DNA from 2 places in the Paenibacillus sp. FSL E2-0178 genome. Region 1 is predicted to be linked to the other one. Evidence: a T-box and tRNA genes for the amino acid it is inferred to sense, from the RefSeq annotation. Region 1 holds a T-box; the other holds one or more tRNA genes.
The links. The T-box of region 1 lies ahead of lysS (lysine--tRNA ligase). A T-box ahead of a tRNA ligase gene usually reads a tRNA of that ligase, here a tRNA-Lys.
Positions count from the first base shown of each region.

Region 1 (5,971 bases):
ACTACACTCAACAACCGGAAAGGTTCCATTTCGTAATTCCTCCTATTAGTTCAGCCAATTAATATACGGGAACATTAGTTTGCATATATCATCGACTATATCATATCAGGGTGATCTATGTCAGACGGGAATGGTACTGTCTTCTTCATTGAATGCCAAAAAAGCGGTGAGGTTGCCCTCACCGCCCGCTTGGCCCCTGCTACTACATTATCAGGAACAAATCATTTATACGTATTCTGCTCATTTTTCTTATAGGTCGTTTTGTCATCCCTTAGGGATTCCTTGCGGATGTCACTCTTCTTCTGTTCCATTTGCTGCGCTTCCTGACTGGTGACCGGGTCCTGATCAAGCTCCTTGACGGTATTGACCAGGTTCTTATCCGGTGCTGTATATTCTTCCACTGTATTGCCTCCTCTAAGTAGTGTGCTACTCGGTTCGGTTTATTTTGGCAAAGATCAGCAGAGAATATACACAGCATGGAAGAAGTGAAAAAGCGGACAAGCCCGAAATAGGCTTGTCCGCTTAGCAAAGCAGCTTATTCTATTCTTCCGAATCCACGTTGTGGTAGACCTGCTGCACATCGTCCAGTTCTTCGAGAGCGTCAATCAGCTTCTCGAACTGCGCCTGTGCATCTTCAGGCAGGGCCACATAATTCTGTGGAAGCAGAGTCAGCTCGGCTACGGTGAATTCCGTAATGCCTGCGCCGCGGAAAGCTTCCTGTACAGCGTGGAACTGGTCGGGTTCGGCATACACGATCACTGCTTCATCCTCTTCCAGCACATCACGGACATCCAGGTCTGCTTCAATCAGCAGCTCCATCACTTCATCCGCAGTTTTGCCTTCCACACCGATTACAGCTGTCGGATCGAACATATACGTTACCGAGCCGCTGACGCCCATATTGCCGCCATTCTTGCTGAAGGTGGAGCGTACCAGCGGAGCTGTACGGTTAACGTTATTCGTCAGCGCATCGACCACGATCATCGAACCGCTTGGACCGAAGCCTTCATAACGCAGCTCCACGTAGTTTTCGTCGCCGCTGCCTTTTGCTTTTTCAAGTGCACGGTCGATAATCGCCTTCGGCACATTGTAAGTTTTGGCGCGTTCCAGAACCACCTTCAGTGCACGGTTGGATTCCGGATCAGGTTCACCCTTCTTAGCGACAACATAGATTTCTACACCGAACTTGGCGTAGACCTTACTTGTATTGGCATCCTTGGATGCTTTCTTTTCCTTAATATTATTCCACTTACGACCCATATCGTTACCGCTCGCTTTCCAACATTTGATTAAAAACAGTCCTGTATATTATACCTCTGTTCGATATATCCCGTAAAGGGCCGTCCGGCTCCATTCATAAATCCAGTAAAGACAGCATCCGGTCCGTCCCCGCAGCCTGAATAAGCATCGGCAGACGCGGGCCTTCATCCGCACTCAGAACTAGCTGATAGATAATGGTGAACAGCCTTTTTTGCTGAGTCCGCATCGTTTTTTTGTCCTCATGATGACAGATGGCGTAGATCTGGGTCATTCTCTGCATTTCGTCCAGCTCACAGTTTCTTAGCAGACTGCAGAGGGTGCGCAGCCATTTCAGTTCTGCCGCGTCCAGTGAATGATAATAGGCTAAGTTCGGCGAAGAATTGACCGTAATCAGCTTGTGCGGCATCCAGTTTCTGATCCAGTGCTCCGCCCGGTCCGCCGTCAGCAGCAGCTGATGCTCATCTGCCTTCTCCCCATTCTTGGTGAGAATATCCCGGAGCAGTTCCCGGTCGAAGTTGATTAATGGCAGCAGACTGGACACCTGATTGAAGCTCGGGGACGTTCCGGTAGAGCCGCTAAGCAACGATAACTCCAGCGCATCCGCAAGATCACCCGTTAATGTTCCGGCATGAACTGCAGCAGCATATCGCTCGAACTCCGCATAATTGCGCAGCACATCCTCATCCAATCCAATATGAAAAGCCGCATTCGGCTGGTATTTGGCGAACAGGAACAGGATATTCTCCGGGGCATATATGTTCAGCAGATCATCGGGTGTGTAATTATGCCCGGAAGAGCTGGACATTTTGGAGTAACTGCCTTTAATGCTGATAAATTCATAGGGCTCATACATAGGCGGCGGGTTGCCGAAGATCCGCTCCGAGATTACTGCGGCCACATTATAGCTTCCGGTTTCAGAGGAGTGATCACGTCCTCCAGGCTCAAACACCACCTGCTCCATGTTCCAGCGCATCGGCCAGTCGATTTTCCAGTGCAGCTTCAGGTTGTCAGCCTCAGGAACACATATGGTATCGGCATGACCGCACTTACAGCTGTACACCACGGTCTCTGCGCTGTCATCGAAGCTGTGAATCGTTGTCGCATCTTTTCCGCACCGTCCGCAGTATACGTTCACCGGATAAAAAGCTGCCCGCTCTTCCGCAGAGCTCTCGCCTGTTTTGAACGACATCAGAATATCGTAGATTTCTTCCCGGTGGCGCAGGGCATGCAGGATTGCCGGATTATAGCGGTGTGACTGGTATTCCCGGCTCTGATAGATGAATTCAGGCTCGATCTCAAACGCCTGCAGCGCCTGCTCAAACTCCGCCTCGAAATGTGCCGCATACGAAGTATGGCAGCCATGCGGACAGGGAACCTGCGAATACGGCAGCCCTATGTATTGTCCGAACGCGGGGTCCACATGTTTCGGAACCTTGCGGAACCGGTCAAAGTCATCCCACGAGAAAATGAACCGTACCTCCTTCCCCGCCCGCCGCAGTGCTTTGGCTACAAACGAAGTGGTTACAATCTCGCGGAAATTTCCGATATGGACCGATCCGGACGGACTGATCCCCGATGCACATACAAAAGTCTTACGCTCTGGATGGTTTTCTATTAACTGGTTTGCTATTCTCTCTGCCCAATGCATGGCCAATCACCTCTACTGTTAGTATGGAGCTCATGTGGAACCTGTTTGACTTGGCACGAAGCCGGCTTGCCCGGGAACGCAAAAAAGCTCCCGCCCTCAAGATTGTTATCTTGAGGACGAGAGCTTGAATAAGCTTCGTGGTACCACCTCTGTTCGCGGACATGTTGCCAGGCCCGCCTCTTCGGGTACGGCCATTACGCTTATACCCTATCTCTGTAACGGGAGATCCCGGCATAGCATCCTTGGGGCTGTGCCCAATTCCGTATGCAGCTCAGAGACTTTTTTCAGATCAGACGCTTCGCTGCCCCCTTTCACCACTCTGGAGCTCTCTGTGAACGCTGCCGCCTGCCTACTCTTCTCTTCATCGCTTGTGTGTATGTAAGTAATTATTTGCAAGTGTACTGCGGGAGGGAGGGTTCTGTCAATAACAAAGCATTAACCGGGAACAGTCCCCCCTTGGGAGATGCCGGTGTGGAAGCTGTTAGGGTACCGCCTCGCACGATAAGCAAGTGGAAAAACGTATCTTAATTTCCCCATTTCTGAAGTATTAGTGAAAGCAAGTGGATAAATGACATCTAATACTATTGGTTTTTGCTGCTCTGGGTGAAAGATGATCATTTAAGTGTTGTTTTTCCAACTGCTACCTTGACAGGGACCATTTGTTCATCAGCAAGTGGATTAAATCCAACTAATTCCGGGTCCTCATCCCGGCGCGTGGTGCTTGGCCCAAGGTGGTGGTCACCCCCCCATCCCATCAGGTCCTGGCGAAGCATATATCTTATATCTCCCCTCAAAAAAGAGAGCAGGTCACTCCTTCGTACAACCCCGCTCTCTATGCAGCATATACCTTCTACACCCAAACCTCATCCGCCGTCTCAATCACCAGCCGCAGCTTGTCCCACTGCTCTTCTTCGGTCAGGATATTCCCTTCCTCGGAGGAGGCGAAGCCGCATTGGGTGCTGAGACAGAGCTGATTAATATCCACATATTCTGCCGCTTCGGCGATCCGGGCTTTGAGCTGCTCTTTGTTCTCCAGGCCGCCATGCTTGGTGGTGACCAGTCCCAGAACGACGAACTGCCCACGGATGTAGCGCAACGGTTCGAAATCACCGGAACGTTCATTGTCATACTCCAGGAAGAACGCGTCCACTTCGGCGCCAGCGAACAGCTCTTCGGCAACCGGCCCGTAGCCCCCGGCAGCAAACCAGGTCGAGCGGAGATTACCTCTGCAAACATGCAGCGCAATCGTCATATCCGCAGGGCGCGCAGCGATGCTCTCATTAATCAGCCGGACATAGTCCTTCGCCAGCTGGTCGGGATCGACGCCTCTGCTGCGCAGATGCGCCCGGTGTTTGCCGCTGCAAAGTGTGCCCCACGTGGTATCATCCAGCTGCAGATACCGGCAGCCGGCATCATAGAAGGCCTGTATCGCATCCCGGTACACCCGGATGATATCTCCATACAGCGTTGCGGAATCCGAGTAGACCTCATTTCCGTTATAATCCTGCACGAAATGAAACAGCGCCGGTGAGGGAATGGTCATTTTGGCAAACGTGTCTCCGGCCATCTGCTGCAAACTGCTGAAGTCTGCCACCATAGGATGGTCGCCGAATGCGATTTTACCGGTAATCTTGAAGCTCTCGGCCCGGTTCACCGGTTCCTTGGAGCTGCCAGCCGGCCCGAGTGTGATCTTCTGCGTCCCCTGTACCCCGAAGAAGAAATCAAGATGCCACCAGGAGCGGCGGAACTCGCCATCGGTTACGGCATGCAGCCCCAGGGATTTCTGTTGTTGGAGCAGCTTGGCAATCTCTATGTTCTCCACCTCACGCAGTTCCCCGGCGGTCATGGTACCTTGGGCATGCAGGCTGCGCGCAGCTTTGAGCGCTTCTGGCCGCAGGAAGCTTCCGACAATGTCATAGCGAAAGGGCGGTGCATTTCTTGTCGATCCGATAACTGGACTACTCATACGTCCCTCCTGCTGTTAAAGTAAGAATGATTCAAGCTCGAAATAATTATCCGACACCAGATCATTCAGAATGTTAATATACCCCGACATAATCTCGCTCGGTTTACGGTCCTTGTGGGCAATCCAGCCGACAGAGAACACCTCTTTGCTGTCAAAAGGAATAGTGACCAGTCCCGCATCATTCAGTTCAGAGGCCATTATTCCTGTGCCTACCGTATACGAATCACTTCCGAGCAGCAGATGAGTCAGTGTGGCGCGGTCGGTAACTTTAATATTCTTCTCAATCTGTGTGAAGCTAAGCATTTCCTCCGAGAAGTGCAGTGAATTGTTATCCCCCTGCTCAAAAGTAATATAAGGAAACGCAAGAATATCATCAATAGTGATTCTTTCTTTGCCGGCCAGCACATGTCCTGCCCGCACATATACATGCGGATTCGTATTGAATAGCGGTGTAAACTTCAGGTTCCCGTCGCTGAACAGCTTGTTCATTACCTTATAGTTACTCTCATTGATATACAGAATACCAATATCGCTGCGCAGGGTACGCACATCCTCAATAATCTCATAGGTCTGCGTCTCCCGCAGGCTGAAATTGTATTCCGCTATCTTACTCTCCTTCATCAGCTTCACAAATGCGTCCGTAACAAAAGCATAGTGCTGCGTTGATACCGAAAAATAGATCGGACTGCGTTTCTTGCCGGTATAGCGGTTCTCCATAAACTCCGTTTGTTCAATAATCTGCCGGGCATAGCCCAGAAACTCCATACCTTCCGCCGAGATGCTGATCCCGCGGTTGTTGCGTTCGAAGATTGTAATGCCAAGCTCGCTCTCCAGCTCCTTGATAGCATTCGAGAGGCTGGGCTGTGACACAAATAGCCTTTTGGCCGCTTCGTTCATAGAGCCGCTGTTCGCAATCTCAATTGCGTAGCGGAGCTGCTGCAATGTCAAACCTCTTCCCCCTCTGATCAAGGAATTCACCTATGCTACAAATAAGAATTTAATAGTTATCCTATCACACCTTGCCGCGCCCAATCTACTAGGGATTATGTAGCGTGAAAAGCTGAAGTTATTGGGTCCGCTTCTTGCCTGCATCGATT
Region 1 covers NZ_CP151953.1:704,394-710,364, forward strand. The annotation lists gene MHI42_RS02910 (NUDIX domain-containing protein) at 1-29, opposite strand, end outside; gene MHI42_RS02915 (hypothetical protein) at 222-401, opposite strand; gene MHI42_RS02920 (YebC/PmpR family DNA-binding transcriptional regulator) at 541-1,260, opposite strand; gene lysS (lysine--tRNA ligase) at 1,355-2,908, opposite strand; T-box leader at 3,018-3,282, opposite strand; gene MHI42_RS02930 (5-methyltetrahydropteroyltriglutamate--homocysteine S-methyltransferase) at 3,759-4,874, opposite strand; gene MHI42_RS02935 (LysR family transcriptional regulator) at 4,890-5,822, opposite strand; gene MHI42_RS02940 (phosphodiester glycosidase family protein) at 5,941-5,971, opposite strand, start outside.

Region 2 (5,971 bases), 1.4 Mb from region 1:
AGCAGTTATATGTGCGGGGAGGCAAGTAGTACTGCAGTGATAAATATGATCTGAATTCCTATACGGGCCGGCAATTTCGGCACAGGCTTGCCGCCGATTGTCAACTTGTTGCGGGCGGCAAAGATATTGGCGGGAAGCATTGCGATAAGAAGCAAAACGAGGCACACAGAAGCCGCTGGTGAGAAAGCTGGCAGAAGGATACCGATAGCTCCGGCAATTTCCAAGATCCCGGTAACCGTCACAATCCATTCTTTCTGCGGAAAAGCAGGCGGCATCATTCTTACCAAATCAGACCGCCGCCGCCCCCAGTGAGCAGAAGCACCCATTAGCAGCATTATGGATACTGCCCATTGAATGGAGGTATGCCAGTCATTCCAATAAGTCACGCCCAGGAGACCAACCACCCGAAACAGCAAAAAGGATAAGATGAGCGCTATAAAAGGAACCATTTTATAATCCTCCCTTAACTTTATTTTTTCAGAATTCCAGCCATAAAGTCCGATACCTCTTTCGCTGCAACTGACTTAGATGATGGGCGCAGGGATGCCCGCACACGCAGACCCAGTGACAGCAGGACGAACAACTCCGCCGTCTCATCAGGGTTCACGTTTTCTTTAATCACCCCGTGCCTTTGACCCGTTGTAATCCACTGCCTGGAGACTGATACCGACCGCTCATGAAAATGCTCAAGCACTTCCGCTACCGCCGGTTCATTCTCCTTGCCCAGCAAGTATAGAAGAACCTTATTGGTCGCTTCATGGCTGTCTTCCAATCCTGCAAGGCTCCTGGAGATGGCCAGCATCGGCCCGTCGAACGTTTTGTTAAGGCTGCCTGCCACTTCTTCCTCAAAACGTTCATTCACAGCTTCAAGCCTCTCCTCCAGCACCCAGGCAAAAATCTCATCCTTGCTCTTTACATAATGGAATATTGCACCCTTCGATAATTGCGATTGCTCCATGATATCCTTTAAGGTGATCGCATGGCAGCTTTTGACCCGCAACAATTCCTTGGTTGCATCCAGTAGTTGCCGGATGGTCTGCTTCCGGCGGTCTGAGTTCTTCATGGCGATTCTCCTCCTTCGTCCTGCTTTGCTTTGACTTTATTTATCATGATTATACATACCGACCATCGGTTTGTAAATAGAAACAAAGGCTCAGATACCCGAGACAAATAAAAAAGAACAGCAGCTCTGCCGTTCTTGGGGACAATCAAGCCTTTCTACTCCCAGGCCTAATCTGTATATCTCGCCATCATATATGTACTGTAATATTTGCCGTCTGACAGGATACGGTCCTTCTTCAGTATCCCTTCAACTTCAAAACCAAGGCTTTGGTACAAGCGGATCGCCTTCTCATTGGTTTCCAGAACGCCGCTTAGAATGATCTTGGTTATTCCGTTTGCGTCAGCCCAGGAAATGGACGCCTGCAGAAGGTTTTTACCTACTCCGAAGCCCCAATATTGTTTCAAGACTCCTACCCCAAATTCCACCTTGTGCTTAAACCGCTGAAGATCATGTCCTTCACACCGGGAATAACCAATGATTCTGCCGTCCGCTTCCGCAACCAGACATATATTCCGCGGATGGTTCGTATCCCTTTCGATAATTGTTTCAAATCCGGCTTCATCAATAAAAGCTTCTCCCGGCACCCGGTCCATATGCTCGGTCTCCCCGTCAACCTGAAGCCTTACCCCAGACAGAGACTTCGCGTCTGCCTTAACTGCTGAGCGGATCGTGTAATTCAGACCTTTCACCTGGTATTCCTGATTATTAATGATCATGGAAATATCCCCCTCCAGACAACAAAAAAACGGCATCTCTGCCGTTTCTTCTGTGATGGACTCTCAGGGGCTCGAACCCTGGACAAATAGATTAAGAGTCTACTGCTCTACCAACTGAGCTAAGAGTCCGTAGTATGGTGGAGAATAGGGGGCTCGAACCCCTGACCTCATCGCTGCCAGCGATGCGCTCTCCCAGCTGAGCTAATTCCCCATACGCTTGATTTCGAATCACATTATGTATTCTGAAATCCATTTTGAGCGGTCCGCTCAAGTCGCTTTCAAGTTGTTATGTTTCGTAGGCGACTTCTATATAATACAGAAATTCAGCATCAGTGTCAACACTTTTACAAAATTAATTAATTTCTATGCAGAGGCGCTTCACACAGAGGCCAGCCTCACAATATCAAGGCTAGCCCCTTTATGCCAGGAATGGCACATTACCTCTTCACAAAGCCTCCTACAGCCCGTCCAGCTCCTCAGTACCCTTAGAGAGCAGTCCCTTCAGTTCCTTCATAAACATGTTGATGTCCTTGAACTGGCGGTACACGGACGCGAAGCGGACGTAAGCTACCTCATCTACAGGATAGAGCTGCTCCATGACCAGCTCGCCGATCTGGCGGCTCTCGATCTCGGCCAGGGCGATGCCGCGCAGGCTTTTCTCAACCTCGGATACGATGACTTCCAGACGCTCTACGGAAACGGGACGCTTCTCGCAGGCACGGATGAGGCCACGGAGGATTTTGTCACGACTGAATTCTTCGCGGCTGCCATCTTTTTTGATGACGATCAGCGGGGTCTCTTCAATCATTTCGAAGGTGGTGAAACGGCGGCTGCACAGTTCGCATTCGCGCCTGCGGCGGATTGACTTATTCTCATTGGCTGGACGGGAGTCAAGCACTTTGGTGTTGGTGTGATCACAGTAAGGGCATTTCATAAGCTTCATCACTTCCTCATAATAAGAATGGGTATGCCCCGCTCCTGAAAAACCAGGCTCTACGGGGCTTATGTTAATTTCCAGAAATCACCGTTTATTTGTTGTTATGAATATGGCAAGTCCGGCACATAATACAGTTACCAACCGATAGGAGGTGAACAGCAATGAGCCAAAACAACAGCTCCAATAACCTGGTAGCTCCAAATTCACGCGGTGCCTTGGAACAACTGAAATTCGAAGTTGCCCAAGAACTAGGTATCACCCTCTCCCCAGATGGATACCAAGGCAATAAAACATCTTACGAAAACGGTTCGATCGGTGGTTACATCACTAAACGTCTTGTAACCCTGGCTGAACAGCAATTGGCAGGTCAATACAAATAACCTGTCTCCATAAGCTTGCCTAAAGAAGTATTGAACGGCCTCCGGGCCGTTTGATGCTTCTTTTTATGTCGGCACAAACGCAATATTTAAAGCAGAGCCTCAGAATTCACTGTAGAGCTCCGTGTATTGGTCATAATAATAAATGACGCGCTGTACATAATGACGGGTCTCGCCGAACGGGATATCCTTCACAGACGCTTCTGTTCCGTCCCACCGGCCTTCATCCAGCCAGCTCTGTACTTTGCCGGGGCCGGCATTATAAGCGGCTATAACCGCTGTCCGGTTGCCGTCAAACTGCCGCGAAAGCGTAGACAAATACCAGGTGCCCAGTTCGATATTGGAGGATGGCTCTTCTTTTAGCCGCTCCAGCGACACATCGGGAAGCTTGGCCTTTTCCAGCGCCCACTTGGCGGTATCCGGCATCAGCTGCATCAGTCCGATCGCACCTTTTTTGGATTCGCGTCCGGTCTTGAAATTGGTCTCAACGCGGATAATCGACGCCACCAGGAACGGATCCATCTCATAAGTAAGGCTGTGTTTGCGGATCTCATCTTTATAATGTATCGGATAAAACCACGACATCCAATTGGTGCCCAGGAACAGGATCGCTGTAAAGCCGATAAACAGCACCAGCAGTACTCTTTTTTTGCGCAGCCACTTCATCATGAGAGGCCCAGCCTGTCCCACAGGCCGGCAACCTGCCGCTCCGTAGCTACGGGATCACCGCTGTTGTCGATCACATAGTCGGCTTTCCTGCGCTTCAGTTCGATGTCCATCTGCGATTTCAGCCGGTTCTCGGCTTGTTCCAGCGTCATTCCGCTCCGCGCCATGAGCCGGGCCAATTGGACTCTGCGGGGCACATAGACCACAATAATCTGATCGAATAAATTGTCCAGCTGTGATTCATAGAGCAGCGGAATATCCACAATAACCAGCCGCTGCGGATCTTCCTGATCTAACGCATACATACGGTCCTTAATTTCTGTGCGGATCGCCGGATGTGTCAGATTGTTCAAGGTCTGAAGTGCTTCCGGATCCCGGAAAACCATCTCCCCCAGCCTCGCCCGGTCCAGTGTTCCGTCCGGCTGCAGAATCGTCTCTCCAAAAGCCTGTGCAGCAGCGGCCAGCACCGGATGTCCGGGGAGCATAACCTCTCTGGCGATAACGTCGGCATCCACCAGAGCAGCTCCCTTGGCGACAAACAGTGCGGACACGGTGCTTTTTCCGGAGGCAATCCCTCCGGTTAAGCCCATAATCATGTACTCACCTCATAATAGCTTCATTATACCCATTGCAATTAATAATAACGCCGGCAGAACAGCCGCATGCTTCATCCAGTAGCTGCCTGACAATCTTAGTCCTGTCTTCATCCCCAGCAGCAGAAATGTTCCGCTGAACACTGCGATCATCAGCGAGGTTGACACCGGGCTGAACCCGAGCAGCGCAGCGCCGAGACCGGCACCGAAGGCATCCAGCGACAACGCAATGCCCAGGACCATGGCTTCCATGGAGGAAATACTCCCGGAAGCATCCATATCGGCGGAAGACGGGGTGCGGAGGATCTGAATGACTACTCCCAGATGCCGGAGCTCCAGAGAGAATACAGCCGGCTTCAGCGGTTCATCCTCTTCCCCAATCGCAGCGGCAGCAGCCGTCTCCAGCAAGGCTTGCCGGTCTGGGAGCCCGTCTCCGGCGCCCAGCTCTGCTTCCCCCTGCTCCTTCTCTTTCTGTGTCAGCATCTGGAACAGCGACCAGCAGCCCATCAAGACGAGAATAACCGCTCCGATACTGGAAGCGGCATGCGGTGAGACCACCTTGGCCAGCAGCACGCCGACCTGCATAGACACACAAATGACTACCCCCGAACAGAGCGAGATAATCATAATTGAGAGCAAAGGAATTTTCATTTTACGCAGTCCATATGTAATGCCTACACCAAATCCGTCCAAACTTAGAGCAAACGCAAGCAGCAGCAATGACAACAATGGGCTCAGCACCCGCAATCCCTCCCGTGAAGAACCGGAACCTGGCGGCCTTGTTAGCCGGGTTCCGTTCGCCTTAATCAGCAATCTTCACACATTATATGGGCGGGACGGGTAGTGAGTGCCTGCCTTTTGATGGAGCATGGACAACACCGCTTAGAATTTCCTTATAAATCCACTTCATAAGCCCGGCTGAATGCTTACCTTATCTGCACCGGTACAGGCTGGCAGCTCGGACAATAATGCGTGCCCCGGCCGCCGACAACACTTTTCTCAATCAACGTTCCGCAGGTAGCGCAAGGCTGATCCTTGCGTCCGTATATGCGGTGCTGATCCTGATAGTTCCCGCTCTCCCCCTGGCCGTTGACATACGATTTCACTGAGGAGCCTCCCGCATTCACTGCCTCTGTCAAGGTTGCAACGATCGCATGATGCAGCCTGGCCAGATGGTCCTCCGAGAGAGAGTTTGCGGTTTCTTCCGGATGAATACCGGCACGGTGCAGAGATTCATCCACATAAATATTGCCGATACCGACGATATATTCCTGATTCAGCAGCAACGGCTTAATTTTGGTGCTTCTCCGCGAGACAATCTGTTTGAAACGCTCCAGGGTGAAATCTGCATCCAGCGGTTCCTGTCCCAGCTTATTCAGCGGCTTCAGCAGCAGATCCTCACCCGGCTGGAACAGATGCATCGTTCCGAACTGGCGCACATCGGTATAACGCAGCTCCGTACCATCGGTGAAATGGAAAATCACATGAGTATGCTTGTCCAGCGGCTCGCCCTCCCGGTAAACACCGTAACGGCCTTCCATCCGCAGATGGGAGACCATCACAAGTCCATCGAAGACAAACCGCAGGAACTTGCCTCTGCGCTCAACCGTTACTACGCT
Region 2 covers NZ_CP151953.1:2,104,803-2,110,773, forward strand. The annotation lists gene MHI42_RS09510 (DoxX family protein) at 6-449, opposite strand; gene MHI42_RS09515 (TetR/AcrR family transcriptional regulator) at 470-1,063, opposite strand; gene MHI42_RS09520 (GNAT family N-acetyltransferase) at 1,231-1,779, opposite strand; tRNA gene MHI42_RS09525 (tRNA-Lys) at 1,836-1,908, opposite strand; tRNA gene MHI42_RS09530 (tRNA-Ala) at 1,915-1,990, opposite strand; gene nrdR (transcriptional regulator NrdR) at 2,237-2,713, opposite strand; gene MHI42_RS09540 (alpha/beta-type small acid-soluble spore protein) at 2,878-3,096, shown strand; gene MHI42_RS09545 (lytic transglycosylase domain-containing protein) at 3,196-3,759, opposite strand; gene coaE (dephospho-CoA kinase) at 3,759-4,355, opposite strand; gene MHI42_RS09555 (manganese efflux pump) at 4,365-5,093, opposite strand; gene mutM (DNA-formamidopyrimidine glycosylase) at 5,279-5,971, opposite strand, start outside.
Region 2: it encodes a tRNA-Lys, which carries the amino acid that the T-box ahead of lysS (lysine--tRNA ligase) is inferred to sense. The anticodon was not compared.